Regions from separate parts of the Pseudomonas sp. Marseille-Q8238 genome, predicted to be linked through region 1. Evidence: riboswitches for the same ligand, from Rfam matches in the RefSeq annotation. Region 1 holds a riboswitch; the other holds the start of a gene.
What was found. A riboswitch is a leader RNA that binds a small molecule or an ion and turns the genes downstream of it on or off. The one in region 1 is predicted to bind cobalamin.

Region 1 (15,073 bases):
GCCAGCTGCAGCAGCAATACCCATGGCCATGCTGCGTTGTTCAGGTGCCACCGCGCGGCCAATCACACCAAGAATCACCGAGAACGAGGTCCCGGACAGGCCGATGCCAATCAACACACCAGCACTCAACGACAGGGACAACGCCGAATCGGACAAGCCCATCAGCAGCAGACCCAGCGCATACAGCAGGCCACCGATGATCACCACCCTGAGTGCCCCAAAGCGATCCGCCACCGCCCCGGTGAACGGCTGGGCCAATCCCCAGATCAGGTTCTGCAGGGCAATGGCGAAGGCGAACACCTCGCGCCCCCAGCCGAACTCCGCACTCATCGGCGCCAGGAACAGGCCAAAGCCATGCCGAATGCCCAAGGAAAGCGCCAGGATCAACGAACCACCGAGCAATACCCAGAAACTTGCTCGCCACAGATTACTCATTTCAACCTCTTTGCGGGTATATACCCATTTCTCAGGAAAAATTAACCGATGACTTCCAGATCATCCAGCAACAGCATCAAGACTTCGCGCTTGTCTTCGCCCAGGTACTGCGCCAACTGCACTTGCGCCTGTTGCCAGGGCTCAATGGACATTTCCAGGCGCTGGTGTCCCTGCGTAGTGAGCTGCACCACGCGGCTGCGCTGGTCGGTACCTTCACCCAAGCTGATCAGTCCTTCTTCCTGCAACAGCTTGAGGTTGCGCCCCATGGTGCTGCGGTCCAGCCCCATGGCCTCGGCCAGCACGGAAATACTCGGCTGATCGAGCCGCTGCAAATGCCGCAGCAGGGAAAACTGCGCAACATTCAGCCCGACATCACGCAGCGCGTCGTCATAGATTCGGGTCACCCCACGGGTGGCCCGACGCAACTTGGTACACAAGCAATGAGTCTTCAACATAAATAGATGTATATACCCGCATTTAGCCAAACACAAGCCTGGTAAACAGTTTTCGTGCACGCCCCTCCACACCGTTCACTCAGATGAACAAGGCCAAGGCCAGCAAAACCGAGCACTCGACTAGCTCCAGCAAGGCGCCAGCGGTATCGCCTGTGGTGCCTTCCAGACGCTGCATCAAACTCCGCCGCACGTACGCGAACATCACCCCGGCCGCAATCAGCGCCACGACCCCACTCCAACCCAGCAACAGCATGAGCCCGGCATTGACCAGCAACACCAGCGGCAACCTCTCACGCGGCAAGTGCTCGCTGATGGCTGCTCCCAGACCACCGGAGCGAACATACGGCGTGCTCAGGAACAATGCCGGCAACAGGCTGCGCCCCAGCCACGGAGCCAGCAACAAACCCGCCCAGGCGCCCTTGTCGAGCAAGGCGACCAGCGCAGCGAACTTGAGCAACAGAACCAGCACCAGCACGACCACGGCAATCGGGCCACTGCGGGGGTCCTTCATGATCTCCAGGGTGCGCTGACGATCGCCATAGCCACCCACCCAGGCATCGGCACTGTCCGCCAGGCCATCGAGGTGCAGCCCGCCACTCAATAGCACCCAGAGTGCCAGCAGCAGCGCGGCATGCAATAGCAACGGCGCGCCATCGAGCAACCCATGAGCCAGCAGCAGAAGGACGCCGATCAGCACACCCACCAGCGGGTACCACAACACCGAGCGACCCAGTTCAACTGCCTGCGGCATACCTGGCAAACGTACCGGCAAGCGGGTGAGGAACTGCAAGGCGATCAGCAGGGGAATGGGCAGTTTCATCTCAGCTCCTGCAGACCTGACCGATCATCCACCAGAACGCTGAACAGCGCGCCATGAGCCACTTCGACCTGCAGCAAGTGCTCACGTGGCAAACCACGGGCACGCGCCAATAGCAGACGCATCACCCCGCCATGGGTAACCAGCAGCAGATGCTTGCCCGCATGCTGCGCCTGCAACCTGGCCAGGGCAGCTAGCACCCGTGCCTCGAAGCGCACCAGCGGCTCGCCTTCGGGTGGCGTGAAAGTGTAGGGATCGTTCCAGAACAGGCCCAGCTCACGCTCGCTGTCGACCATCAACTCGGCGGCACTGCGCCCTTCCCAGGCACCGAAGTGCAGCTCCTGCAATCCGGGCTCCAGCTGTAGCGGCAATCCGCGGGTCAGCGCCAGTTCATCGGCGAAGCGCGCACAACGCTGCAAGGGCGAGCTGACTAGGGCATCCCACCCCGCCAGCCCGCTGACCGCCTGGCGCATCTGCGCCCAACCGGTATCGGTCAGGGCATCGTCAAGGCTGCCACGAAAGCCGCCGCCACGCTCGGTCTCGCCATGTCGCAACAGGTCCAGGCGCAGGCTCATGCCGGACGATCCGCCACGGCGGCTTCGGCGAAGGTCGCCATCTGCCCGTGCAGGGCACAAGCCATGTGCAGCAAAGGCACGGCCAATGCCGCGCCCGAGCCCTCACCCAGGCGCAAGCCCAGTTCCAGCAAAGGCTCGGCCTGCAACACCTCGAGCACCTGGCGATGCCCGGGTTCCGCCCCCTGGTGGGCGAACAGCAACCAGTCGCGCGCGCCCGGATTGAGGCGTACGGCGCACAGGGCAGCTACCGTGCAGATAAAGCCATCGACCAACACCGGCACACCCGCCTGCGCGCAGCTCAGATAGGCACCCGTCAGCGCGGCGATCTCGAACCCACCGAGGTACTGCAAGACCTGTAGCGGATCACTCAACACCGCCTGATGCACCCGCAAGGCATGCTCTATCACCTGCGCCTTGTGCGCTACGCCCTTGACATCCAACCCCGTGCCAGGCCCGACCAGCAGGGTCGCTGGCTGACGCAGCAACGCGCAGGCCATGGCGGCGGCGGCCGTGGTATTACCGATGCCCATCTCGCCACCGATGAACAAGTCACAGCCACTGGCTACCGCGCGGTGTGCGCTGTCCCGCCCGGCCTCCAGCGCGGCCTGGCACTGTGCAGTCGTCATCGCTGCCTCGCGGGCGAAGTTGCGCGTACCAGCGCCCAGCTGCAGGTGGCGCACGCCGGGCAACGGCGGCAGCGGGATAGCTGTGCCCAGGTCGACAACGTCCAGCTCGGCGTTCAATTGCCGGGCCAGCACGCTGATCGCCGCCCCCCCATTGACGAAGTTGTGCAGCATCTGCCCGGTAACCGCTTGCGGGTAAGCCGAAATGCCCTCCTCGACCACACCATGATCGCCAGCGAACAGGGCAATCCAGGTCTTGCTCAGGGCAGGTCTATCCCGCCCCTGTAACCCGGCCAGAGTGACTGCCAGTTGTTCCAGGCGGCCCAGCGAGCCTGCCGGCTTGGTCAGTTGCTGCTGGCGTTGCAGGGCGCGGCTGCTGGCCTCGCTGTCCAGCGTCTTGCACGGGTGTTGCCACCAAAAGACGGTCATAACGCTGCTCCCTTGAGAACCATGGGCAAGCCGGCGACGGTAAACACCACGCGCGGGCAACACTCGGCCAGGCGCTGGTGCAGCCAGCCGGCTTCATCGACATAGCGACGGGTCAGTTCCCCCATGGGTACTACGCCCAGGCCGGTTTCGTTGCTGACCAGAATGATCCGTCCCGGCAATGCAGCCAGACTGTCGAGCAGCGCGTCGCGCTCGCCACGCAGCCGGCTTTCATCCTCCAGCATCAGCAGATTGGTCAGCCACAGGGTCAGGCAATCGACCAACAGGCAGCGCTCGCTGCTTGCCTGTTCACGCAGTACCCGTGCCAGCGCCAGCGGCTCTTCGATTAGCCCCCAGTTATCCGGGCGACGCGCGCGGTGCTGCCGGACACGCTCGCTCATCTCGCCATCCAGCGGCTGGCTGGTGGCGATATAGGTCACAGCCAGGCCGCTATCGCGGGCCAGCGTTTCCGCCAGGCGGCTCTTGCCGGAACGAGCGCCCCCGAGGATCAGTTCATGCATGGTTCACTTCTTCCAAAACGCTGGGCCTGGCAGGCGATATCACCCTACAGGCCACACAATGCCCGCAGCTTTCCGGTATCCAGATGCGCCTCGACCAGATCGGCCAAGCGCTCGATATCCCGCTCGCGCAGGGCGTGGTAATCCACCTGCTCCACCCGCTCCAACCCGGCCCAGCGCAACAGCGCGGAACAGGCCTGCGGGGTTTCGAACAGACCGTGCAGGTAGGTGCCGATAACCTGGCCGTCGGCACTGATCGCCCCGTCAACGCGGCCATCGTCCAGCACCACCGCCGGGCTGGACAACCCAGGGCCGCTGCTGACGCCCGCATGAATCTCGTAGCCGGTGACCTCGGCCTGTTCCAGGCCCAAGCGCCCTGTCACCGTGCGCAACTGCTTCTCCGGCTCCAGCACCGTGGCGAAATCGAGCAAGGCAAAACCTGCGCTATGCCCGGCGTCACCTTCAAGCCCGTGGGGGTCGTCGATCCGCGTGCCGAGCATCTGCAGACCACCACAGATGCCAAGTAGCTTGCCGCCGTAGCGGAGATGACGCTGCAGCGCGCGCTCCCAGCCATTGACGCGCAGGAACGCCAGGTCGGCGCGCACGCTCTTCGAGCCGGGCAGGATGATCAGGTCTGCCGCCGGGATCGCCTGCCCCGGCGCGATGAACTGCAGGTCGACCTGCGGGTGCAGTCGCAGTGGGTCGAAATCAGTGTGGTTACTGATTCGTGGCAGCACCGGCACCACCACCCGCAGTTGCTCGCCGCGCTTGTCACCCTGGCGCCGGTCGATGGCGTCCTCGGCTTCCAGATGAAAATCGCGCAGGTAAGGCAGCACGCCGAGCACCGGCTTGCCGGTTCGCTGCTCCAGCCAGTCCAGGCCTGGTTGCAACAGGGCGATATCGCCACGAAAGCGGTTGATCACGAAGCCCTTCACCCGTGCCTGCTCGCTGGGCGATAGCAGTTCGAGGGTGCCAACCAGGTGGGCGAACACGCCGCCCTTGTCGATATCGGCGATCAGAACCACCGGGCAGTCGACCGCCTCGGCGAAGCCCATGTTGGCGATGTCGTTGGCGCGCAGGTTGATCTCGGCAGGCGAGCCGGCACCCTCCACCATCACCACGTCGTAGGCTTCTTGCAGGCGCCGATGGGAAGCCAGCACGGCCTCGCGCGCCACCTGCTTGTACGCGTGATAGCTCAGCGCATTCATGTTGCCGACCGCGCGGCCATGGATGATCACCTGTGAGCCGGTGTCGCTGTTGGGCTTGAGCAGCACGGGGTTCATGTCGGTATGCGGCGCCAGGCCACTGGCCTGGGCCTGTACCGCCTGGGCGCGACCGATCTCGCCACCATCGGCAGTCACCGCGCTGTTCAGTGCCATGTTTTGCGGTTTGAACGGCACCACCGCCACGCCCTGACGCCTGAGCCAACGGCACAGCGCCGTCACCAGCGTGCTTTTCCCGGCATCAGACGTGGTGCCCTGCACCATCAGGGTGGCCCGCACTCGGGTGGCACGCATCCGGGTGGCCTGCACTTGGGCGCTCATGGCTGCTCCAACGCAAATGCACGCAACGCCGCATCCAGCCGCTGCCAGCCGGCCTCGTCACCCGGCAGGCCGAAACGCAGGCCCGGTGGATTATTGATCAGTCGTACGAGAATGCCGCGCCGGGCGAGAAAGTCGTGTAGCAGCGGCGGCTGCTCGTGCAGCACCAGATGAAACATCGCGGTACCGCCCGCTGGCGGCAAGCCGTGGCTGCTGAGCAGTATCGCCAGGCGCAGGCCATCGCCGAGCAGGCGCTGGCGCTGCTGGCGCAAGCCATGGGTGTCGCACAGCGCCGCCGTGGCAACCAGGCGCGCGGGGCCACTGATGCTCCAGGGCCCCAGCAACTCGTTCAGTTTGCCCAGCAAAGCCGGCTCGGCCAGGACGAAGCCCAGGCGAATACCGGCCAGGCCAAAAAACTTGCCGAACGAGCGCAGCACGATCAGCCCCGGCAGGTGGGCATGGGCAGCCAGGCTTTCCTCCGGGGTGCAGTCGATGAAGGCCTCGTCCACCACCAGCCAGCCCCCACGCGCAGCCAGGCTGGCATGCCAGTCGAGCAGCACCTGCGGCGAGATGCGCCGGCCAGTCGGGTTATTCGGGTTGATCACCACCAGCACATCCAGGCGATCCAGCGCGCGGGCTACGGAGCCCTCGCTGATTTCCAGCAGACGGTGCCCTTCTCGGCGCCAGGCTTCGGCATGTTCGGCATAGGCTGGCGAAACGATGCCCACCTGAGCGTTGCGGCGTAAACGCGGCAGCGCCTGGATCGCCGCCTGCGAGCCGGCCACGGGCAAGAGTCTGGGCACGCCGTAGTAATCACGCGCCGCCGCCTCCAGGCCATCTTCCAGCTCCGGCAGGCGATTCCAGACCGCAGGCGGAATCTCGGGCAACGCGCCGTGATACGGGGCGATACCCGTGGACAGGTCGAGCCAGTCGGCCAGGTCGATTGCATAGTGCTGTGCCGCTACCCGCAGGCGTCCGCCGTGTTCAAGCAAGGTAAACACTCCCGATTACCAGCAGCGCCAGCCACAGCAGCACGCCGCCCCATACCAGATTCATCGCCCGTTCGATATCCCGCGCCCGTGGCTGTGGGCCTTCGCCCAGGGTCGGGCGCTGATGCAGCTCGCCGTGGTACACCGCCGCACCGCCAAGCGCCACACCCAGCGCACCGGCCCCCGCCGCCATCACCGGCCCGGCATTGGGACTGTCCCATTGCGGGGCCTGGCGCCGCCAGCAACGCAGCGCCGTCGCGGTCTTGCCAAGCAGCGCGTAGGTCAGCGCCACCAGGCGGGCCGGCAGGTAATTGAGTACATCGTCGATACGCGCCGCAGCCCAGCCGAAGCGTTCGAAGCGCTCGTTGCGATAGCCCCACATCGCGTCCAGGGTATTGCTCAGGCGGTACAACACCACGCCCGGCGCACCGGCCACGAGAAACCAGAATAGCGCGGCAAACACCGCATCGCTGCCGTTCTCCAGCACCGACTCCGTGCCGGCTCGCGCAACACCTGTGGCATCCAGCTCTTCGGTACGCCGGCTGACCATGTAACTGACACGACGCCGCGCCTCCGGCAGATCGCCCAGACGCAACGCCTGGGCCACCGGCTGGGCATGCTCGCCCAGGCTGCGCAGGCCAAGCGCAGCGTACAGGGCCAGTACGTCGACCAGCCAACCGACATAGGGCAGGCTCACCAACAACACCGTGAGCAGGGTCAACGGCAGCACCGCCATGCACCAACCTGTGACGCCATGGCTACGCCAGCCGTGACCACCGCTGTTGAGGCGCCGCTCGATGCGTTGCGCCAGGTTGCCGAACGCCACCAGCGGATGCCAACGCCGTGGCTCGCCCAGGGCACTGTCCAGCATCACACCCGCCAGCGTAGCAATCACCAGGCTCATGGCTGCCCCCAGCGGTCGGTATACAACAGCTCGGCCAGGGGACGCGGCGCAGCCCAGCCCTCCTGAACCAGCATTGGTTCGCTATAGAAGGCGGTGACCGGCCCCAGGCAGAGAATCGCCATCGGCTTGCTACCGGGCGGCATGTGCAGCAGGTCGGCGAGGGCGTGCGGGTCGAACAGCGAGACCCAGCCCAGGCCGAGCCCTTCCGCGCGCGCTGCCAGCCACAGGTTCTGGATGGCGCAGGCCAACGAGGCCAGGTCCATCTCCGGCAAGGTACGGCGGCCGAAGATATGTGCCTCGCGCTCGTCCATCAGTGCCGCCACCAACAGCTCGGCGCAATCGCGGACACCCTCGACCTTGAGCCGCATGAACTCATCGCTGCGCTCGCCGAGCGCCTCGGCGGTGCGCTGGCGCTCGACCTCGACCTGCGCGTGGATCGCCTCGCGCAGGTCGGCCGTGGTGATGCGAATGAAGCGCCAGGGCTGCATCAGGCCGACGCTTGGTGCGTGATGCGCAGCCTCGAGCAAGCGGGCGAGCAGTTCAGGTGCCACCTCCCCTCCGGCGAAATGGCGCATGTCGCGGCGCTCGGCAATCGCCCGGTACACCGCTTCGCGCTCGGCGGCGCTGAACGCCTGATCGCTCATGGCTGCAGCAACCTGGCTGCGGCCTGAGGATTCGACGGCAGGTAGAAGTGGATGTAGGAGGCCGTCAGGCGACCGATGCGATACACCGCCTCGGCGGCCGGACGCTGGTTGGGGCTGCTGCCGCAGGCCACGGGCTCCAGGGCGCAGTCGAGCAGTGAATGGTGGTAGGTGTGCCCACGCAACAGGCCCTCCGGCAACGCCACACGCTGCAGGCCGAGGGCGGCCATGCGCGTCTGCATCTGGGCGCTGCCAGGCAGCAGGCCGAGCAGGTCGGCCGCTTCGCCGTGCTTGTCCGTCAGCCGTTCGAGCAGGTAGAGCATGCCGCCGCATTCGGCGAGGATCGGCTTGCCAGCCGCATGGTGCGCGCGGATCGCCTCGCCCATCGGCCGATTGCCAGCCAGTTGCTGCAGGTGCAATTCGGGGTAGCCGCCGGGCAGGTACAGGCTGTCGACAGGCGGCAAGGCGCTGTCCTGCAGCGGCGAGAAAAACGCCAGGTGGGCACCGAGCTGACGCAGCAGGTCCAGGTTGGCCTGATACAGGAATGCAAACGCGGTATCGCGGGCCACCCCAATGCGCACGCCATCGAGCAACGCCGGCACCGATGCGGGCTGGGGCGCGGCGAACGTCACCGGCAATGGCAGCACATCCCCGGCACTGGCCAACAGCGCATCTGCGGCGGCATCCAACCGGGTATCAAGGTCAGCCAATTCCTCGGCCTGGACCAGGCCCAGGTGGCGGCTTGGCAGTTCGACCGCGGCACTGCGCGGGAGCGCGCCGTACCAGTGAATGGAGGGCGGCAGGCTGTCGCGCAGGATATCGCCATGGCGCAGGCTGCCCGTGCGGTTGGCCAGCACTCCGGCGAAGGGCAAGTCTGGCTGGAAGGTCGCCAGGCCGTGGGCCAGCGCACCGAAGGTTTGCGCCATCGCCGCACCATCGATCACACCCAGCACCGGGATGCCAAAACGCCGCGCCAGATCGGCCGCCGAAGGTGCACCATCGAACAGGCCCATCACCCCTTCGATGAGGATCAGATCGGCCTGCCCCGCCGCCTCCCAGAGCAGCCGGTGACACTCTTCCTCGCCCACCATCCACAGATCCAACTGATACACGTCCTGCCCAGAGGCACGCGCCAGAATCATCGGGTCGAGGAAGTCCGGACCGCACTTGAATACGCGCACACGCCGGCCAGCACGCGTATGCAAGCGCGCCAGGGCGGCGGTCACCGTGGTCTTGCCTTGTCCCGAGGCGGGTGCAGCAATCAGCAGGGCCGGGCAAACATGTGGCTGGGTCATCAGTATTCGATGCCCTTCTGCGCCTTTACGCCGGCCTTGAATGCGTGTTTCACCAGGCTCATCTCGGTCACGGTGTCAGCGGCTTCGATCAGGCCCGCTGGCGCGCCGCGCCCGGTCACCACCACATGCTGCAGCAGCGGCCGCGCTTCGATGTCGGCGAGCACCGCATCCAGTTGCAGGTAGCCATGCTTGAGGGCGATGTTCAGTTCGTCGAGTACCACCAGGCCGATCTGCGGGTCGTTCAGCAGTTGCGCCGCCACGGCCCAGGCCTGTTGCGCCTTGTCGATATCGCGCTGGCGATCCTGGGTTTCCCAGGTGAAACCCTCGCCCATCACGTGGTAGCTGACCTCATCCGGGAAGCGCCGGAAGAAACGCTCCTCACCGGTACTGGCCGCGCCCTTGATGAACTGCACCACGCCAACCTTGAGGCCATGCCCGAGCGCCCGCGCGACCATGCCGAAGGCCGAGCTGCTCTTGCCCTTGCCGTTGCCGGTATGCACCAGCAGCAGGCCGTACTCGTCCTGGGCCTGGGCGATCTTCTCGTCGATCAGCGCCTTCTTGCGCTGCATACGCGCCTTGTGGCGCTCATCGCGCGCAGCCGATTCGCGGGAGGCGGATTCACTCGATTCGCTCATGCCGGGCCTTTCTCAGCAGGGCTCGCGCAGGCAATGCGCAAGCGCCACACGCCGGCCAGACAGACCACGCGCATGGACTATTCATTGAAGACAGGCAAAGGGTCAGGCGATGAGCCTCGCAGACTCACCCACCCGCAGCGCCCTCCGCACTGCCGTGGATCGTTTCAGGCCGGTCTCCGGGCTTGTGAGGCGTGACGTTTTCCTCACCTACCGTTGCGGGGGCAGCGCCGGAGTCACCTGCAATCGAGCACGGTGTGCCGGCTTCCCTGTTTCACCTGATTCGCGCCAACGCGGCAGGCACCTGGAACAAGCCGCGCAGCTTAGTGGCTGGCCGCCCTACGGGTCAATCGAGCGACCGTTGGGAAGACCAGGCGAACCCTCTCAGCCAGGCGGCGTCGACAGGTAGAACAGCCACTCCACGAGGAGACGCCCGATGATCCGAGAACGCTATGCCTCCTGTATCCAGTCCTGCAACGCTTGCGCCATCGCCTGTGAAACCTGCGCTGCCGCCTGCCTCAAGGAAGCCGATATCCAGCATATGGCCCTGTGCATCAGTTGCGACCACGACTGCGCCGACCTGTGTCGGCTGGCCGCCGTACTGATGGCACGCGACAGTCCGCTGGTCGATGAAGTCTGCCGTCTGTGCACCCTCGCCTGCCAGGCCTGCGCCGAGGCCTGCGGCAAGCACCAACACGACCACTGTCAGGAATGCGCCCAGGCTTGCCTGCGTTGCGTAGTGGAATGCGAGGCGTTGGCCGCCGGAGCCTGATGCTCCGGCGCGTTATTCAACGCTTGCGACAGAGAGTCAGGCCATCGCCAATCGGCAGTAGCGACAGGTCGATGCGCGCATCGCTCTTCAGTCGGCGGTTGAGCGACTGGATGGCTCGCGTGTCGGCGCTGTCTGGCTGCGATTCGAGCACGCGGCCGCTCCACAGCACGTTATCGAACAGGATCAACCCGCCCGGGCGCACCAGCGCCAGTGCATGCTCCAGGTAAACCGGGTAATTCGCCTTGTCGGCGTCGATGAAGATCAGGTCGAAGCTGTCGCCCTGACCGCCGCGCTCCAATGCCGTCAGGGTTTCCAGTGCGGGCGCCAGGCGCAGGTCAATGCGCTCGAGCAGGCCGGCCTCATGCCAATAGCGCCGAGCGATGGCGTTGTAGTCGCCAGGCAGGTCACAGCAGATCAATTGCCCGTCGCTGGGCATCGCCGAGGCCAGGCAAATGGCGCTGTAGCCAGTGAACGTGCCGATTTCCAGCAGACGTCGCGCCCCGGTCAACTGCACCAGCAACGACATGAACTGCCCTTGCTCCGGCGCGATCTGCCAGCGCGACATCGACAGGTGCGCGGTTTCCTCACGCAGCCGCTTGAGCAGCGGTGACTCACGCAGAGACACATCGAGCAGGTAACGGTAGAGATCGTCGTCGAGCGCCAGGGTGCGGCCGGTCATGGCTGCTGGGCCAATCGGGAAGCGCTGAGCACGCGCTTGGCGCTGAGGTAGGACTTCTGCCAGTAGGCATTGCTCAGGCTGTCCAGGCGCACCGTCCCCCCACTGGAAGGCGCATGAACGAAACGCCCCTCGCCGACATAGATGCCGGCATGGCTGACCTGGCTGCCGCCATTGGTGGCGAAGAACACCAGATCCCCGCTTTGCAGGGCATCACGGCCCACGCTCGGTGCACGGATGCCGATCATCTCCCGTGTCGAGCGCGGCAGCTGGATACCGGCGGAGTTGCGATAGACATAGCCGATCAGCCCACTGCAATCGAAACCGCTGTCCGGCGTGTTGCCGCCATAACGGTAAGGCGTGCCCACCAGGCCAATGGCACTCATCAGCACATCGGCGGAGCTGTCATGGGTGACGGTAGGGAAAGGTGGCGCAACAGGGGTTTGTGGGGCGGGGGCGTTGCCAGCGCATGCAGTCAGCAGCGTGGCGAGGGCAAGCAGGGCAAAGCGAGCCGTGAAATGCATGAGCGGGCGATCCTGGCCGGAATGCGCCCACTCTGCCGAGACTGCGGCGCAGGCGCAACCCTGCAACCGCAAACAACGATCAGCGACGCGGCGCTTTTTGCACCGAAGCGTCGTGGTCCGGCGCCATGGCCAGCACACGCTTGGCCTCCATGTAGCTGCGGCTCCAGTAGCTGTCGTCCAGGCTATCGATCCGTACACCGCCGCTACGGCTACTGCTGGAATGGATAAACTGGTCATCGCCCAGGTAGATGCCGGCATGGCTGACACGGCCACGACCCCGGTTGTTGAAGAAGATCACATCGCCCGGCTCCAGATCGGTACGCGAGACCAGCGGTGCATCCAGGTTGATCATTTCACGGGTCGAACGCGGCAGCTGGATGCCAGCCTCTTCGCTGAACAGGTAGCCGACGAAACCGCTGCAGTCGAAGCCTGTCTGCGCCGAGCGGCCACCGAAGCGATATTTGGTGCCGATCAGGGACATGCCGTGTTCGAGGATGCTGTCGGCGAAGCTCGGCAGCTCGTAGGGCTTGTGATCGGAGAACTCTGCCAGTTGCTCGACACTCAGCTCGTCATTGGCCACTTCGGCCTGAACGGTGGACGGGCTGAAAACGAAGGAAGAACCGGAGCCGGAACGGGAATCTGCCACGCTGACTTGTGGCTGCGGTGCCTGGCTGGCACACGCCACCAGGAGGACCGAAAGTGCAATGGGCACGAGGGGTGCGAAGCGCTTTAGCATGGGCACGACCGTGTGGAATAGTTATAAACAAGTGGGCGACTATGCCGTCTGATAAACGAGATTGCAAATTCAATGCTCGGGAATGTGACTTAGCAACGCCGGCAAAACATCTAACGCCTTCCCCTCCAGGCGAACATCCACCCAGCGGCTCAAGTCGGTGCTGGAAGGGTTCACTTCGACCGTGAAGCCCCCGGTCTTTCTGGCCTGCATCACCGGTTCGACGATGTAGGGGAAGCTTGCTGTAGTGCCCACGGCCAGCACTACATCGAAGCCCTTGCGCAGCTCGTCGTAAAGTTTCCCCAGCGCCGCCTCCGGCAACCTTTCTTCGAACAGCACCACGGATGGGCGCAGTACCCCTGCGCAGCGGGCACAACGTGGCGGCAGAGGTCGCTGCAGGTGCTCGATCAACTCATCATCCTCGGCGCCGCAAGACTGGCAGGACAACGGCGCCAACTCGCCATGAATCTCGATCAGCCGCTGCGCCGGGCTGCCTGCCGCCCGGTGATAGCCGTCGATATTTTGCGTCAGCACCCAGCAACCGGGCTTGCGCCGTTGCAACTCGGCGATGGCGGCATGTCCGGCATTCGGCCGCGCGGCCAGGCAGGCCTTGCCCAACTCGGCCAGGTATTTCCAGCACAGGGCCGGGTCGCGTTGCAGCATGGGGCCGGACAGCGCCGCTTCGATGGGCAACCCCTCAGCCGTATGGCCGTTGTACAGCCCGCCCAGCCCGCGATAGGTCGGCAACCCGGAGTCCGCCGACACCCCGGCACCGGTAATGACCAAAATGCGCTCGGCCTGCTCGATGGCTCGCGCCACCTGGAGGATCGCCTGCTCCATCGCCCGTGCCTCGCTCAATGATTGACCGTGTGCGCCAGCATCGCCGACAGCTGACACAAGGGCCGACCGCTCTGCTCCTGCCAGCGATTGAACACCGCCTGGACAGCGGCGAGATCCTTGAGGCTGGTGGGTGCCTTGTCGATGACCTTCTGCGCCTGCAGGGCAGCCACCACGTCGTAGGTGGGCACGAAGGTATCCTTGCCCGCCATTCGCAGAAAGCGCGGCGCCGACAGGCCACCCAACTGACTACCGTGCTTGGCCAGGTACTTCCACAGGCCGACGATATCGTCCGTGGGCCAATCGGCGATCAACGCACCGAAGCTGCCCCGCTCCTTCTGCACATCGAGAATGAACTGGGCATTGCGCGGTACGCTCTTGAGCTTGCCCAGGTGACGAATGATCCGCGTGTCCTGCATCAGCCGCTCAAGATGCTCGGCACTCATCAACGCGACCTTCTCCGGGACGAAACCAAAGAACACCTCCTCGAATGCCGGCCACTTGGCATCGACCAGGCTGTGCTTGAGGCCGGCACGGAATACCCGCAGGGCAATCAGCGACAGGTAACGGTCATCCGGGATCTGCCGCAGCGCGTCGCTGGACAGGGGCTCGGGCAACATCGCCTCCAGGGCAGCGGCCGAGCCGAAACGATTCAGACAGTATTCGTGAAGCCAGGTGTAATCGCGCATGGGGGCTCCTGGGTAATAAGAGGTTCACAGGGTGCCCGCCACCGAACAACCAGGCAACCACGGGCTTTGCAGGCAGCATGGATTTTTTGCCACACTGCCGCACCGTTTCCCGTGAACCTTGCCATGCCTGATGCCACCGAGCCCTTTCTGGCGTGCTGCCTGTCCGTTCTACAGGGCGATCCGTTTGTCATCGACGAGCTGCGTTTTGCCGGCTTCGACTGCTCGCCGGGCGCATGGAGCTTCACCCTGCCCGCTCTGCATGCCTTTCTCACCGAGCACCTGCACGTGACGCTCGCCTACAAGGCCTTCATCCAGCAGTTGTTTGCCAGCGACATCAACCTGCGCCTGCGTGAGCACGGCGCCGAAATCGCCATCGCCGACAACCGGGGCAAGGTCAATTCGAGTCGTTACTGTCTGCGTCGCCTGCCGCTCTGAACAGATGCTGGTGATCGGCGTTGTACAGCGCCGAATCAGCGAACTGCTCCGCCCCCAGCACATGCCCGACCAGAATCAATGCCGTGCGCCGGAAGCCTTTGTCGCGGACCCTTGCCTCAATATCGGCGAGCGTACCCTGCACCCAGTCCTGATCCGGCCAGGTCGCCCGGTGCACCACGGCAATCGGGCAATCGGCGCCATAGTGCGGCAGCAATTCTTCAACTATTCGCGCCAGGTGCTGCACACCCAGGTGGATGGCCATGGTCGCCCCATGCCGGGCCAGGTCGCCCAGTTGCTCACCATCGGGCATGTTCGACTTGCTGGCATAGCGCGTGAGGATCAGCGTCTGCGAGACCTCCGGCAGGGTCAGCTCGCTTTCCAGCAGCGCCGCACAGGCGGCGGTCGCCGTGACTCCCGGAACGATCTCGAACGGAATAGTCAGCGCGCGCAACTGACGAATCTGCTCGCCGATTGCACCGTAGAGTGACGGATCACCAGAGTGTACGCGGGCCACGTCCTGGCCCTTGCCATGTGCCGTAGCGATCAGTTCGATGAT
Region 2 (15,073 bases), 120 kb from region 1:
GCCAGCCGGGATACCGGCTTGCAGCGCCAGGTCGGCAATGCGCAACGCCGTGAGCGGCGATTTTTCCGAGGGTTTGAGCACCACGCTGTTGCCCGCAGCCAATGCCGGGGAAAACTTCCAGGCGGCCATCAGCAGCGGGTAGTTCCATGGCACCACGGCCGCGACCACGCCCAGCGGCTGGTGCGTCACGGTGCCGAAGAACTGCGGATCGATAGCCGGCACTTCGCCGTGCACCTTGTCCACCAGCTCGGCGAACCATTCCAGGCAATAGATCGTGCCAGGCAGATCACCGCCCGTGGTGTCACTGATCGGCTTGCCGCTGTCGAGGCTTTCGAGCAGGGCCAGCTCTTCTAGGTGGGCCTGCATCAGCGCAGCCCATTTGAGCAATACGGCTTTGCGTTCGCGGGGCGGCAGATCGGCCCAGACGCCGGCATTGAAGCTGCGACGTGCGGCGGCTACCGCAAGATTGACATCGGCATCGGTGCACGCGGCAACGGTGGCCAGCGGCTGCCCATCGATGGGGCTGTACGAACAGAACGTCGCACCCTTGCAGGCATCGACGTAGGCGCCGTCGATGAAGGCACGGCCTTCGATCTGCAACGTTTCACGCTTCTCGAACCAATAGGCACGGTCTTTGACTTGCGTCACTGCAACACCTCGTTTTGTTCTTTTCAGGCTGCGGCGATGCTAGATCATACTGAAAACTCATTCAATAGAAGCGAAAGCCATTATTGAAAATAAATTCAGTAGTAGGTTCCACGGAAAAATCAGCAAGAGAAGTGCCTGAGGCCTTGTAGGGCGTGGCATCCAGCAGATATGGAGAGGGGCCGATCGACAGGCCAAGCCTGTGCCGTTCATCAGGTAATTGCGCATGGGGCTGCGGAGAAAGCGGATGCAGAGACGCTCGCGAACGGAAAATTCGCGGCTTCATTCAGAGAAAAAATCTGCCTACCGAAGAGAGATACAGAAGCAGCCTGATGGAGAAAAATGCTATGGCCTGGTCAGCGGAGCGAGTGTCGCTGGAAATGTGCAGATCGTTGCCGTCGGCTGATGGCAATCGTTCAGCTCATGCACACCCCGTGTGCAAAAAGCCGGAGCGCAAGGCGGCGCCCGCAAGAGCCAGCATGGCTCATCGGACCTGTAACACGCCCTACTCCGGCAACGCACTGCCCACTGCATGGCCACTTATACCGTGCCGCTCGCGATAGGCACTGGGCGTCATGCCATACCAGCGGCGGAAGACGCGCTGGAAACTGCCCGGTTCTTTATAGCCGAGCTGCTCGGCGACCCTTTCCAGGCTCATGTTGGCATCCTGCAGCAGGTCCTGGGCCAGGTAGCGACGTTGCAGGTCGACCATGGCGCTGAACCCCCAGCCGTCGCGCGACAAGGTGCGTTGCAAGGTGCGTGGTGTCAGGTGCAAGCGTTCGGCAATGGCGTCGGCGGTGATGTCATGGGCCAGGCCAGACAGCACCGCATCGGCCACCAGCTCCAGCACCGAACCACCGGCGGTTTCCTGGGCATACTCTTCCAGCGCCTTTTCCAGGGCGCGCTGCACGGCCTGGTTGCCTTCCGGGCGCTCGCTGCGCAAGGCCTGCACGTCCATCACCAGCTCATTGTGTGGCTGACCGAAACGCACGGGGATACCGGCGCCCTGGAGCCAGGGCTCCGGGTTGGCAGGTTCGGGGCGGTGCAGGCGCAGCTCGACCAGCGCGCCAGGCGCCCCTGGCAAACTCCTCATGTGCTGGATCTGCCGAAACGCCCAGTAGTCCATCTCTTCCGCCGCCGGCAACAGGCCATGGTTCGGTAGCAGTGCGCTGTACAGCAGCCCATCACGCTCGTATTGACGCAGTTCGAGGTGGCCGGCAACCAACGGCCAGTAATGTTCCAGGGTCTGCAAGGCTGCCAGGCGCGATGGCAGCAACAGCATCAGGTAGCCCAGCCCCAGCAACTGCCCCGGAGCAAAACGCGCCGCCGCGATCCCGATGGCAGGATCGTCGCAGAACGCGCGTACCACCTCCCAGAAACGCCGCACCAGAAAGGCCGGTAAACGCAGGTTGGGCTGGCGCAAACTGGCCAGCCGCACCCCCCAGGCACTCTGCACTTCATCCAGGTCGATGCCGCGGCTTTCGAGCATTTGTACTGCCGCAAGGATTATGGTGGGGCATAACGAGGCCCTATTACGGTGTTCGGGGAAACTTTTTGTCGGCCACTGCCTCATCGACTCCAACGCATTTCTCCCATAGTTCCTGCACCCACCGGTCACCGCCGGCTGCGGCCAATGATAAGGCTGACATCTTGACGCGTCAGCCCATTGATGCTCACGGGCATACCACAACAATTACAACAGGTGAATTGACGGCATCAACGCCATCAACCCGCTGGACGCCTCCGCGTTCAACCGCCCTGGGGTAGAACTCAAGGAAGGCCAGCTGCCGGTCGAGATGCTCAGCTTCAACTATGACCTCAGCGACAGCCTGAGCCTCGAGGGCTTCTACCAGTACAACTTCCGCCCCACGGTACTCGATGGCTGTGGCACCTTCTTCTCGATCAGCGACAACACCCAGGAAGGCTGTGCAATGACCGAAATGCTGATCGGTCCGGCGGGCAACGCCACCACCGATCAGCTCATCGGCGCCCGTGTCTATGCCAGCCGCGCGGGCACCAAACACCCACGCGATACCGGCCAGTACGGCCTGGCAGTGCGCAAGACCATCAGCTCATGGAACGATGCCGAGCTGGGCCTGTACTACGCCAAGTACCACAACCGCACACCGAGCGTTAACGGCACCGTGGTCACCAGCGCTTCCCTGCCCACGGGCACATACAGCACTACCTATGTCGAAGACATCCGCCTCTACGGCATCAGCCTCAACGGTGTGGTCGGCACTACGGCGGTATTCACCGAGCTGAGCTATCGCCCCAACCAACCGCTGAACTACAACGGTTCCGATGTCGTTGCCGTGATTGCCGGAGCCGGCGCCAGCACACCGATCTACAACGGCGTGTCGCCTGCCCTGGGCAGCGAGTTCGAGGGCTATGCGCGCAAGAAAGTCTGGCAGTACAGCCTGGGGGCGACCGACAGCGTGAGCAACATCCTCGGTGCCGAGAAGTTCATCTGGGCCGGCGAAGTCGGCGCCAACTGGATCGACGACCTGAACCCGAACAAGGAGCGCTTCGGCCGCGCCGCCCTGTTCGGCCGTGTGCAGAACAACGGTGCCGCCTGCTTCGCTGCGGCTCCGGGCGGGCTGAACGCGGGCCAGGCAGCGAAGAAGAACGCCGACTACTGCAACACCCACGGCTACTTCACCGGCTTCTCCTGGGGCTATCGCCTGCGTGGTGCGCTTGCCTATGAAAGCCTGATCCCGTCCACCGTCATTACCCCGGCCATCAACTTCCGCCATGACGTGGAGGGCTACGGCCCGAACTTCCAGGAAGGGCAAATGGCAGCAGGCGTCTCGCTGACCTTCGACTACCGCAACAACTACTCGCTGGAGCTGGCCTACAACGACTTCTTCGGCAGCAACAAGTTTTCCACCATCGATGACCGCGACTTCGCCTCGGTCACCCTGAAAGCAAGTTTCTAAGGATCAGCCATGAAGATATTACCTCTCGCTCTGACCCTATTCGCACTGAGCCCACTGGCTCAGGCCAAGCAGAACGACCCGTCGCTGTTCGACACGCAGCTCACCCCCATGGGCGCCGAACGCGCCGCCAATGCCGACGGCAGCATTCCGACCTGGGACGGCGGCATGGCCCCTGGCGCGGCAGCCGTGAGCGCCAATGGCGACTATGCCGATCCGTTCGCGGGTGAAAAGCCCTTGGTCATCATCGACAAGAGCAACCTGGCGCAATACAAGGCAAACCTCAGCCCCGGCCAGCAGGCGATGTTCGCCCGCTACCCCGAGTACCGCATGCGTGTATTCCCCACGCACCGCAGCGCCCGCCTGCCGCAGAAGTACTACGACGAAAACCGCGCCAACCTGAGCAAGGTCGAGCTGACCGAGCATGGCTATGGGCTCAAGAACTACATGTTTGGCGTGCCATTCCCGCAGCCCACCGAAGCCCTGGAAGTCATGTGGAACCACATGACCCGCTTTCGCGCCGGCTCGGTGCGCCGCGAGCTTGCCTCTGCCACCGTGCAGGAAAGGGGTGACTACACCCTCGTTGTCTACGAAGCCCTGAGCGGCTTCCGCGAGAACCTCACGGATGTCGGCCCGAACGACAACATCCTGTTCTACAACCGCATCCTGACCCGCTCGCCGTCGCGTTTTTCCGGTGAGGTCACCCTGGTCCAGGAGCCGCTCAACCAGGTGGCAGAACCCCGCTCCGCCTGGCAGTACATCCCCGGTCAGCGCCGCGTGCGCCGTGCACCGACCGTGGCGTACGACAGCAGCGCCCGCTACAGCTTCGGCCAGGTGACCAACGACAGCGTCGATGGCTACAACGGCGCGCCGGATCGTTATGACTGGAAACTGATCGGCAAGCAGGAGCTGCTGGTCGGCTACAACTCCTACCAGTTGGCAAGCAAGAGCGTGAAGTACGCCGATATCCTCAAGCCCGGCCATATCAACACCGACCTCACCCGCTACGAGAAACACCGCGTGTGGGTGGTCGAGGCCAACCTCAAGCCAGGTGCCCGTCACGTCTACGCCAAGCGTCGCTTCTACCTCGATGAAGACACCTGGCAGATCATGGCGTCGGACATCTACGACAGCCGTGGCGAGCTGTGGCGCAACTACGAGTCCTACATGGTGCAACAGCATGACCTGGAGCTGCCGCTGACCGCCATGGAGGCGACCTACGACATGATCTCCGGCCGCTACGCCGCCAACATGATGACCAACGAAGCGGCGAAACGGATGGAGGTCAACTTCCCCGTCAGCAAATCCGAGTTCACCCCTGCACAGCTCAAACGTCTGGGCAAGTGAGTCAACGCATCCGGGGTCGGATGGCCCCGGTATCTCGCGTCTCGTCAGGAGATTCAACCATGCAACGTTCCACCAAACTCCGCTGGGGCCTCGGCCTCGGTGCTGGCGTCCTCGTGGCCGGCGCCCTGGCCGGCAAGGCCGTACTCGATCACGCTCAGGCCACCGCCCAAGGCTATCTGTTCGGCTATCCACTGGTGCTCATGGAAGTCACCCAGCGCTACATGATCGAAGCCAACAATGTCCCGCTCAACCGGATGCATCACATGCGCCAGTTCCCGGACGCCAGCTTCCGCTCCGTGGTTTCGCCCAACGCCGACACGCTCTACTCGACCGCCAGCCTCGACCTGAGCAGCGAGCCGGTCGTCATGCACATCCCGGATATGCAGGGCCGCTACTACATGATGCCGATCATGGATGCCTGGACCAACGTGTACGCCTCCCCTGGCTCGCGCACCTATCCCGACGGCCCGCGTGACTACCTGATCGCCGGTCCGGGCTGGAAAGGTGAAGTCCCCCCTGGCATGGCGCTGCTGCAATCGCCGACCAACCTGGCCTGGATGATCGGCCGGATCACCAGCAGCGGCCCATCCGACTATGCCGAGGTTCACGCCCAGCAGGACGGCATGAGCATCACGCCGCTCAGTGCCTGGCTGGGCACCGGCGCGCCGAAGCAGGCCGTAGCGTCGTGGCAGCCACCTGCCATCGACAAGCGCGCCCCGGACCAGCAGCTACCGAAATGGTCGTCCACGGAGTTCTTCACCACGGTCTGCAACCTGATGCGCGCCAACCCGCCGCGCAGCGCTGACGCGCCCGCCCTGCAGCAACTGCGTGACGCCGGCCTGCTCACCGATACCTGCACGCTGGACCAGTCGCCACTGCAACAGCTTGGGACCTGGATCGGCTACCGCAAGGTGATCGCTGCGCTGAACGACACCGACAACCTGATCGGCAAGATGCCGTCCTACAATGGCTGGCGCGTTCCTTACGACATAGGCGAATACGGCACGGACTACCCACGCCGCGCGATGGTCGCCAAGTTCGGCCTGGGCGCCAACCTCAACGAGGACGCCATCTACCCGTCCCTGCGCCGTGACACCGAAGAGCGACCGCTGTCAGGTGAATACCGCTATGTGCTGCACTTCGACAAAGCCCAACTGCCAGCGGTAAAGGGATTCTGGTCGCTGACGCTGTACGATCAGAATCAGTTCTTCGTGGCCAACCCGATCAACCGCTTCGCCATCGGCGACCGCGACAGGCTGCACTACAACGCCGACGGCTCGCTCGACCTGTACATCCAGGCCGACGCCCCGACGCAGCCGGAACAAATGGCCAACTGGCTCCCGGCACCAAAAGAAAACTTCAACATCATCCTGCGCCTGTACTGGCCTGAGCAGGCCATTCTCGACAAGAGCTGGCAGCCACCGGCCATCAAGCGCCTCGATTGACGCCCTTGCGCCCCGACTCATCATCGGGGCGTTTTTTTGTGGCCCAAGAAGGCAGCTAAGGACGTTCGACGTTTGCGTTTCATGACGCGCCGACTGGTGGGCTGAAGCCCACCCTACGCGGGTTGCCAGATCTGTAGGGTGGGCTTTAGCCCACCAACTGCGGTGTCCGCAATTGCCTTAATCCGGCCCTTCATGTCGAAACGGCAACGGCCCCTAGCCCTCACTGTGTCCCTGCCAACGTAGCCGGTTTGCTGCCGATAGCCCTGCGGATTAGAGTACGTGACCACCACACGACTGGTTCGTGCCCCCATGCCTCGATCGTCCTTCAATCTCTCCGATGCCGTGACCAGCACCACGCTGGCGACGGTCGTGCGTGCCATTACCACTACTTTGCGCCTGGACTACGGCATCGACCCCATCCCCGTGCTGCGCCATGTAGACATTGCACCGCAGGTTCAGGAAGACAATGAACTGCGCCTGCCGATGATCCGGCTCAAGCCCCTGTGGGATTACTGCGTGGCGCTGACCGGCGACCCGGCGTTCGGCCTGAAGGCCTCCCGCCACCAGTGCCCTTCCGACCTGCACGGCATCGATATCGCACTCAGCAGCAGTGCCACGCTGGGCGAATCGGTGAAGCGCTACATGCATTACCTGATCCTGCTCAGCAACGTACCGCGCAGCGAGCTCTATCAGGACGAACACGGCGACTGGCGCCTGGAGTTCACCCAGATCAGCGGGCCGCTTCCGGCCATGGCCGCGCGTGATTACTTCATGGCGATGCACCTGCGCCTGTTCGAAAAACAGACGGGAGTGCCTGCCGATCAATTCCTGCGGCGCCTGGACTTCATCAGCCCCGACCCCGAGAGCCGCAGCTACTGGTCGAGCATGAAGGTACCCGTCACCTTTGGCCAGGAAAGCTCGGCGTTGGTATTCAAGGCCGAAGCCTGGGACATGCCCTCTCCCGGCGCCAATCCACGCCTGCTCGCCCAGGTCGAACAACCGATCCTGGCCTACCTCGCCGAGTGCGGCATGCCGCTGCCCCTGAGTGCCCTGCGCGCACGTCTGGCCGATATGCTGGGTGGCCCGGTAAGCCTCGAGCAGTTGGCCGAGTCCCTGCAACTGCCCGTCAAAACCCTGCACGACTCCCTCGAACGGCAGGGGCTGAACTTCGCCCGCCTGCTCGACCAGACCCGCGAAGAGCTGACACTGACCTTGCTGAACGACCCCGCCCTGCTGCTCAAGACGGTCGCCAGCCGCGTCGGTTTCAGCACGTCCAGCGGCCTGATCAGGGCCTTCGTACGCTGGCGCGGCTGCACGCCCAACCAGTATCGCCGCCAACTCGAAACGGCCAAGGACGCCTGAGCCTTTCCTCTTGCAGCCAATCGCAAGGCTGAAATCCGTGTACGCAAAAAACATCCTGCAAAGCGGCTCCTCGCGTTGACTCGATTGACGTTCGATGATCAGATGCCCGGCTGTTTTCAGGTGCCCCCTGCCGCCGTGCATGGGGTGAAACGGGAAACCGGTGCGTCATCTCCATGACAAGTCCGGTGCTGCCCCCGCAACGGTAAGCGAGCGATGCATTCGACAGACCACTGTGCTTCGGCATGGGAAGGTGAATGCCTCATGACCCTCGCAAGCCCGGAGACCGGCCTGAGACGTTGTTTGGCAAACCCGCGGTGGGCGGGCGCAGGCCGGTTTCCGTGGGCTTTCTGCGCCTGCGGTTCCCTATGCGTTGTTCCCTCCGGGATTCATTCATTCCTGCATTAAGTGGAACGACATGTCCCGTAATTCCCTGTTCCAGTTCCTGGCGCGCAACTCCCTGCGTGCTGGTCTGACTCCTTTGGTTGCGCTTTCCCTGCCTAGCATCGCGGCTACCCAGGAGCCCGCCGACAAGGTATTGGCCCTGCCCTCGACGGCGATCACCGACACCGCCGACCAGCAGGCCGAACGCCCTGACCTGCACACCCCGCTGCCTGCCGGCTCGCGCTTGGGCCTGAGCGCCCTGAAGACCCCGGCCAGCGTCACCAGCATCTCCGGCGACGACGTACGCAACCGCAACAACGCCACCATCCAGCAAGCCGTGACACGCTCCCCCGGTATTTCCTACATGGGGGCGGTCGGCAATGGCGGGACCGCACTGGCGGCACGCGGCTTCACCGGGCACACCTCGGTCATGCAGCTGTATGACGGCACCCGCCTGTACATCGGCGCCGGCACCGTGACCTTCCCGGTCGACACCTGGTCGGTGGAACGCATCGACGTGCTGCGCGGCCCGGCCTCCGTGCTGTATGGCGAAGGCGCCACCGGTGCGGTCATCAATACCGTGTCGAAAAAACCGTTCAGCGGCGAGATCCGCAACCACCTGCGCGTTGGCTACGGCTCCTATGACCGCCGCCAGACCGCGTTCGACAGCGGCGGCTCGCTAGACGATGCCTGGAGCTATCGTTTCACCCTCAACCAGCAAGCCAGCAATGGCTCGGTCGACCGTGGCGACTCGAAGAGCCTGGCCATCAGCGGCGCCCTGCGCTGGGACGCCAATGACGACCTCAGCTTCACCCTCGCCCATGACTATGGCGATATCGAGCCCCCGTCCTACTTCGGCACGCCCCTGGTCAACGGTCACTACCGTGAGAGCCTGCGCAAGAAGAACTACAACATCGCCAATGCCGATAACCACTACAACGACCAATGGACGCGGCTGACCACCGACTGGCAGATCACTGACGCCCTGAGCGCCAGCAACCAGCTGTACTTCCTCAAGACCAATCGCTACTGGCGTAACGCCGAGACCTACAGCTGGCTGCCGGGTGACAGGGTGGAGCGCAAGGGCTACTACCGCATCAAGCACGAGCAGGAGCAGATCGGCGATCGCCAGACGTTCACGCTGAACCACCACCTGTTCGGCCTGGACAGCAAGACGGCGGTTGGCGTCGATTACAACTCGATCCGTTTCGTGCGTAACCACGACTTCAGCAACACGTCCAGCAGCAGCGTTCCGCTCTCGCAATCCGGTGGTGGCGGTTACCTGAGCAACGCCCCTTACGCACCGGGCGAGCACAGCCAGATCAAGCAGTTCTCGCTGTTCGCGGAAAACCAGACACAACTGTTCGAGCGTCTTTCGCTGGTCAGTGGCATTCGCAAGGACCAGGTGCACCTGGACCGCGACGACCTGCTCAAGAACACCCGCAGCGACCGCAGCCTGAGCGGTGGCAACTGGCGTCTCGGCCTGGTGTTCTCCGCTACGGATGATTTGTCCCTCTATGGCCAGTACGCCACCAGTACCGATGGCGTGAGCAACCTGCTGACACTGGGCGTTGCCGACCAGCAATGGGACCTGACCGAAGCCAAACAGACCGAGATCGGCCTCAAGCAGCAGTTCCTCGACGGCCGCGGCGAGTGGACCCTGGCGGCTTACCATATCGTCAAGAAAAAGCTCATCAGCCGCGACCCGATCAACCCCACCATCAGCCAGCAGGTTGGCCAGCAGTCTTCCGATGGCCTGGAGGCCTCCCTCGAGCTGAACCTGGCTCATGACTGGCGTCTGTCGGCCAACGCCGCCTTCGTGCGCGCCGAGTTCGACGACTTCAACGAGACCGTCGCCGGCGTCGCCTATAGCCGCGATGGCAATCGTCCGTCCAACGTGCCGCGCCGAACCGCCAACCTGTGGCTGAGCAAGGACTTCGGCCAGGCCTTCAGCGCCGGAGCCGGTGCGCGCTATGTCGACGCCCGTTATGCCGACAATGCCAACACCCTGGTCGTGCCCAGCTACACCGTGGTGGACGCCAATTTCGATTGGCATGTACAGCGTGACCTGACCCTGGGGCTGCAGTTGAACAACCTGTTCGACCGCCAATACGCCACCACGTCCGGCAACGCCGGCAGACAGTGGCTGATGGGCGAACCGCGCTCGTTCTTCGTCACCGCTGATTACAGCTTCTGACCGTGCTGCGGGCGCCTCGGCGCCCGCTCTGGAGCCCGTATGTCATCCCTGATGCTCAACGACCTGTCGTGGGCCGCGACCCAGGCTCGCGGCCAGCCGCACTGGTTGCTGCAGAACATCGACCTGCAGGTTGATGAAGGCGAATTCGTCGGGCTGATCGGCCCCAACGGCAGCGGCAAGACCAGCCTGCTGCGCTGCGCCTATCGGTTCAATCAACCGACTGGCGGCAGCGTGACACTCGACGGACAGGACCTCTGGCAACAGACGCCACGCTGGAGTGCGCAACGCATTGCCGTGGTGCTGCAGGAGTTCCCCCAGGAATTCGGCCTGAGCGTGACCGATGTCGTCGCCATGGGCCACACGCCACACAAGGGGCTGTTCGACAGCGACACCGCAGACGATGCTGCCCGTGTCGTGCAAGCCTTGCACAACGTTGGCCTGACCCCGGCGGCACACCACGCGTTCGCCACGCTGTCCGGCGGAGAAAAACAGCGCGTGCTGCTGGCCCGTGCCCTGGTGCAGCGTCCAGGCCTGCTGATTCTCGACGAGCCGACCAACCACCTCGACCCGCGCTATCAACTGGAACTGCTGCGCCATCTGCGCCAGCTGGGCCTGAGTACCCTGGCCAGCTTCCACGACCTCAACCTGGCTGCCGCCTTCTGCGACCGCCTGTATGTCATCGCCGGCGGACGCATCGTCGCCCACGGCACGCCCAGCGAGGTACTGACCGCCGAGCGCCTGCTGCAGGTCTTCGGCGTGCACGCCCTGGTCGACGCCCATCCGCTCGCCGACTGCCCACGCATCACCTGGATTCCCCACCCATGAACACACGTTGTCTGTTCAGCCTGCTGCTGGTCCTGCTCGCCCTGCCCGCCGCCACCAACGCCAGCGAGTACCCGCTGACCCTGCGCAGCTGCGACCGCGAGGCGACCTACAGCAAACCGCCGCAGCGCGCGGTCAGCCATGACATCAACATGACCGACATGCTGATCAGCCTCGGCCTGCGTGAACGCATGGTGGGCTACACCGGCATCACCGGCTGGAAAGCCGTCGACCCGGCACTGGGCGAGGCACTCGGTGACATGCCCGAGCTGGCCAGCCGCTATCCCTCGCTGGAAACCCTGCTGGACGTCGACGCCGACTTTTTCTTCGCCGGCTGGAGCTACGGCATGCACGTCGGCGGCCCGGTCACCCCGGACACCCTGGCGCCCTTCGGCATCCCTGTTTACGAACTGAGCGAGTCCTGCTCACGGATCATGGCCCAACGCTCAGCCAGCCTCGACGACCTGTACCGTGACCTGCTCAACCTGGGGCGAATCTTCTCCGTGGAGCCCCGCGCCGAGCAGCTGGTGGCCGGCATGCGCGAGCAGGTGGCCGCCGTACGTGCACGCCTGGCCGATGTGCACGACACACCCAGTGTCTTCCTCTACGACAGTGGCGAGGACCGCCCCGGTACGTCGGGACGCCTGGGCATGCCGCAAGCGCTGATCGAGGCCGCCGGCGGGCGCAACATCATGGACGATGTCGCGGCCAGTTGGACGCAGGTCAACTGGGAAAGCGTGGTCGAACGCAATCCCGAATACATCCTGATCGTCGACTACGGCTCACGCACCTGGCAGCAGAAGCGTGACTTCCTGCTGCAGCACCCAGCCCTGCAAACCCTCGATGCCATCCGCGAGCAACGTTTCATCGTGCTCTCGTACCTGCAGGTAACACCGTCAGTGGTCAGCGCCGACGCCGTCGAGCTGATTGCCCGTCACCTGCACCCACAGCAATTCGCCGAGGCCCGGCCATGATGCTGATCCGCACGACGGCGGCTTATCGGCTGCTGGTTCTCGGCTTGCTGGGCTTGCTGCTGGTTTCCTGCGTCAGCGCCCTGGCCTTTGGCCCGGCGAGTGTGCCGCTGGGCAACGTGTGGGGCATTCTTGCTCAACAGGTGGGGCTGAACGTCGATGCGGACTGGAGCAAGGGCCAGGAACATATCGTCTGGCTGATCCGCGCCCCGCGGGTGCTGCTCGGCGCCCTGGTGGGGGCCGGCCTGGCGCTGGTCGGCACTGCGCTGCAGGCCGTCACCCGCAACCCGCTGGCCGACCCGCACCTGCTCGGCGTCAGCTCCGGCGCCGCCCTTGGCGCGGTGCTGGTGATGCTCTACCTGGGCGACTTCATCGGCGTGTTCAGCCTGCCGCTGGCGGCCTTCATCGGCGCGGCGGGCAGCATGGTCCTGGTGCTCGCGGTGGCCAGCCATGGCGGCCGCCTGGAAAGTGACCGCCTGCTGCTGGCCGGCGTGGCGGTGTCCTTCGTGTTGATGGCCCTGGTCAACCTGCTGCTCTATACCGGCGATCACCACACCACCAGTTCGGTGGTGTTCTGGATGCTCGGTGGCCTGGGCGCAGCCCGCTGGGAAGTGGTCTGGTTGCCGGCGCTGTGCGTGGTGATCGGCCTGGGCGCATTGCTGGTTCTGGCGCGCGGCCTGAATGCCCTGATGAGCGGCGAGCAGACCGCCGTCAGCCTTGGTTTCAGCGGGCGGCGCCTGCGCCTGCACGTGTTCATCTGCACCTCGTTGCTTACCGGCGTACTGGTATCGCTGTCCGGCGCCATCGGCTTCGTCGGTTTGATGGTGCCGCACATGGCACGCCGCCTGGTGGGTGCCGAGCACCGCCGCCTGCTGCCGGTCAGCGCTCTGCTCGGCGCGCTCTTTCTGGTCTGGGTCGACGTGGCCGCCCGCACCCTGATCGCCCCTGAAGACCTGCCCATCGGCATCGCCACTGCAGCCATCGGCGGGTTGTTCTTCATCATGCTGCTACGACGCAGGCGCTGACCATGACCCCTGACCACTACCAACACGTGCTTTTCGTCGGCCCCGACCTGCGCGACGGCTCGGCCAGTGAAACCTTTCGCCGCCAGTTGCAGGAACTGCGCGGCGAGCAGGCACTGGACGACATCGTCGACACCACCACCGGCTTCGATGAACTCTGGAAAACCGTAGCCGACAGCCTGGGTCGGTACGCTGGCAAGGTGCTGCTGGTCGATCTCGATCCGAGCGCAGACAGCGCCTACCTGGACTGGCTGCGCTGCGAGCTGCAACGCATCGCCGCACCACTGGCCGGCAGCGGCCGACTGTTCGTCAGCGGCAGCCTGCTCGGCCGTCGCGACCTGTCCGCGGCAAACGCCTGCGACGCCATCGACCAGATCAGCGATCACTTGCCTTGCGAAGGCGCCAGCGAGATTCCGGCCAAACCCAACTGGTCACGCATCCCCGCGCACCGTCATCACCTGTTCCTGTGCATCGGTGCTCGCTGCGTGCGGCGTGGCGCGTTGCCGTTGTGGAAACGCCTGCGCCAGCAACTGAACGCCGCCGGCCGCATCGACACGGTCAATGGCGTGCTGATCACCCGTACCTATTGCCAGTTCCCCTGCAACCTGGGGCCTGTGGCAACGGTGCACCCGTCCGGGCACTGGTACAGCATCGTCAACGAGGAGGATGTCGATCGTCTGGTCCGCGAACAGTTGATCGATCACCAGCCGGCCACTGACGTGATGATCGAACACACCTATCAGATCGAATAAACAGCTCAGGTCGAACGCAGGCGCTCGTAGTAGTAAGGCACCTGCAGCAGGGCATAGCGCGCCGCCGCCAGGCGGACCTCGTTGCGCTCCCCGACGAAGCGCACCGTTTCGCTGACCACGCCCTCGTGGCCGTTGACACTCATGGCGCAGGCAAAGCACACCACGCCCTCGCCTTCGGCAAGCCCCGTGTTGGCCAGCACGATACTGGCGCGGGTCTGCTTGAGTGCCCCCACCGCCATCTCTCGCGCCACTTCTTCACTGGTGAGCCCATGCACCTCGATGGTTTGCAGGCTGACGCCCAGCACGCTGTGCTTGGCCTCGGGTGAATACACCACGAAGCCGCTTTCCAGCACGCCACCAATGCCAGAGAAATCACCCAGCAGCGAAGCCATCAACCCGGCCGTACAGGATTCTGCCGTCGTCAATGACAGCTGATATTTACGCAGAAAACTGACGACCTGTTCGATGCGTTGCATGGGGCGTATCTCGGTTACCGTTGAAAGTCTGTGCGCCATCGGAAGTGTCCGGACGGACAAAGTTCAAGTTTCTTCTTGAGGGCCCCCACGGGCCGAATAATGCGGCGCAGTTGACAGCTGCCAGGACAGGGAGTGGTTGAGCAAGAGAGGAGCCAGCCAGGTGATGCGCGGGCGATCCGCCGTATGCCGATTCGGCTCAAGCAGGGCTGGGCCGAAGGGTAATGAATGGCGTGATGGCCATCTGTTGATGGCACGTTCATCGCGCCATAGCCCATCGAATAAACCGCTCTAGGCAGCCGGTACAGGGCCAAATAAAGGCGAAACTTCTGCCCATTCGCAGCGGTCAGGAAAGTAGGACTTGCGCACTGGTAGCGTACGCAGGACCGCCTGTCGCCAAAGCCTCGGGACAGGCCCGCACAGAACGGAGGATGGTATGAGAAGTGCTGGCATAAGTGCTGATGTACCTGTGGCGAATACCGACTGCCCACCCTGTCCAACTCGCGCTTCACACCAACTCGCGCACCTCCCCGGATTCAAGCAGAGCCAGTTAGTCAGAACCGCCGCAAAATCCCCACCCAACCGACGCACCACGCTGATCGAACACGGTGACTATCTACCTGCCGCAGGTCATACGTGATGTACCCGGTCACGCGCAGCCATGGCGCCCTGCTGCAAGAGGATGGTACGACGCGCTTCGCCCTGTGGGCGCCGAACGGT

Region 2: linked by a shared signal. The riboswitch ahead of ACWPW0_RS07710 (TonB-dependent receptor) and the one ahead of cobO (cob(I)yrinic acid a,c-diamide adenosyltransferase) in region 1 are both predicted to bind cobalamin.

Annotation. Positions count from the first base shown of each region.
Region 1 covers NZ_CBCOPI010000001.1:1,538,769-1,553,841, reverse strand. Annotated here, with positions in the region: gene ACWPW0_RS07175 (MFS transporter) at 1-426, opposite strand, end outside; gene ACWPW0_RS07170 (MarR family winged helix-turn-helix transcriptional regulator) at 477-890, opposite strand; gene ACWPW0_RS07165 (adenosylcobinamide-GDP ribazoletransferase) at 970-1,710, opposite strand; gene cobC (alpha-ribazole phosphatase family protein) at 1,707-2,282, opposite strand; gene cobT (nicotinate-nucleotide--dimethylbenzimidazole phosphoribosyltransferase) at 2,279-3,334, opposite strand; gene cobU (bifunctional adenosylcobinamide kinase/adenosylcobinamide-phosphate guanylyltransferase) at 3,331-3,852, opposite strand; gene ACWPW0_RS07145 (cobyric acid synthase) at 3,897-5,366, opposite strand; gene cobD (threonine-phosphate decarboxylase CobD) at 5,390-6,382, opposite strand; gene cbiB (adenosylcobinamide-phosphate synthase CbiB) at 6,375-7,283, opposite strand; gene bluB (5,6-dimethylbenzimidazole synthase) at 7,280-7,927, opposite strand; gene ACWPW0_RS07125 (cobyrinate a,c-diamide synthase) at 7,924-9,219, opposite strand; gene cobO (cob(I)yrinic acid a,c-diamide adenosyltransferase) at 9,219-9,854, opposite strand; cobalamin riboswitch at 10,005-10,174, opposite strand; gene ACWPW0_RS07115 (four-helix bundle copper-binding protein) at 10,288-10,623, shown strand; gene ACWPW0_RS07110 (O-methyltransferase) at 10,640-11,302, opposite strand; gene ACWPW0_RS07105 (C40 family peptidase) at 11,299-11,823, opposite strand; gene ACWPW0_RS07100 (C40 family peptidase) at 11,903-12,559, opposite strand; gene ACWPW0_RS07095 (NAD-dependent deacylase) at 12,629-13,396, opposite strand; gene ACWPW0_RS07090 (DNA-3-methyladenine glycosylase I) at 13,411-14,082, opposite strand; gene ACWPW0_RS07085 (hypothetical protein) at 14,206-14,517, shown strand; gene cobM (precorrin-4 C(11)-methyltransferase) at 14,477-15,073, opposite strand, start outside.
Region 2 covers NZ_CBCOPI010000001.1:1,653,941-1,669,013, reverse strand. Annotated here, with positions in the region: gene ACWPW0_RS07740 (aldehyde dehydrogenase family protein) at 1-648, opposite strand, end outside; gene ACWPW0_RS07735 (AraC family transcriptional regulator ligand-binding domain-containing protein) at 1,151-2,134, opposite strand; gene ACWPW0_RS07730 (DUF1302 domain-containing protein) at 2,352-3,584, shown strand; gene ACWPW0_RS07725 (DUF1329 domain-containing protein) at 3,594-4,928, shown strand; gene ACWPW0_RS07720 (DUF1254 domain-containing protein) at 4,988-6,373, shown strand; gene ACWPW0_RS07715 (AraC family transcriptional regulator ligand-binding domain-containing protein) at 6,683-7,735, shown strand; cobalamin riboswitch at 7,837-8,041, shown strand; gene ACWPW0_RS07710 (TonB-dependent receptor) at 8,151-10,313, shown strand; gene ACWPW0_RS07705 (ABC transporter ATP-binding protein) at 10,353-11,138, shown strand; gene ACWPW0_RS07700 (ABC transporter substrate-binding protein) at 11,135-12,109, shown strand; gene ACWPW0_RS07695 (FecCD family ABC transporter permease) at 12,106-13,131, shown strand; gene ACWPW0_RS07690 ((2Fe-2S) ferredoxin domain-containing protein) at 13,134-13,880, shown strand; gene ACWPW0_RS07685 (CinA family protein) at 13,886-14,356, opposite strand; gene treZ (malto-oligosyltrehalose trehalohydrolase) at 14,993-15,073, shown strand, end outside.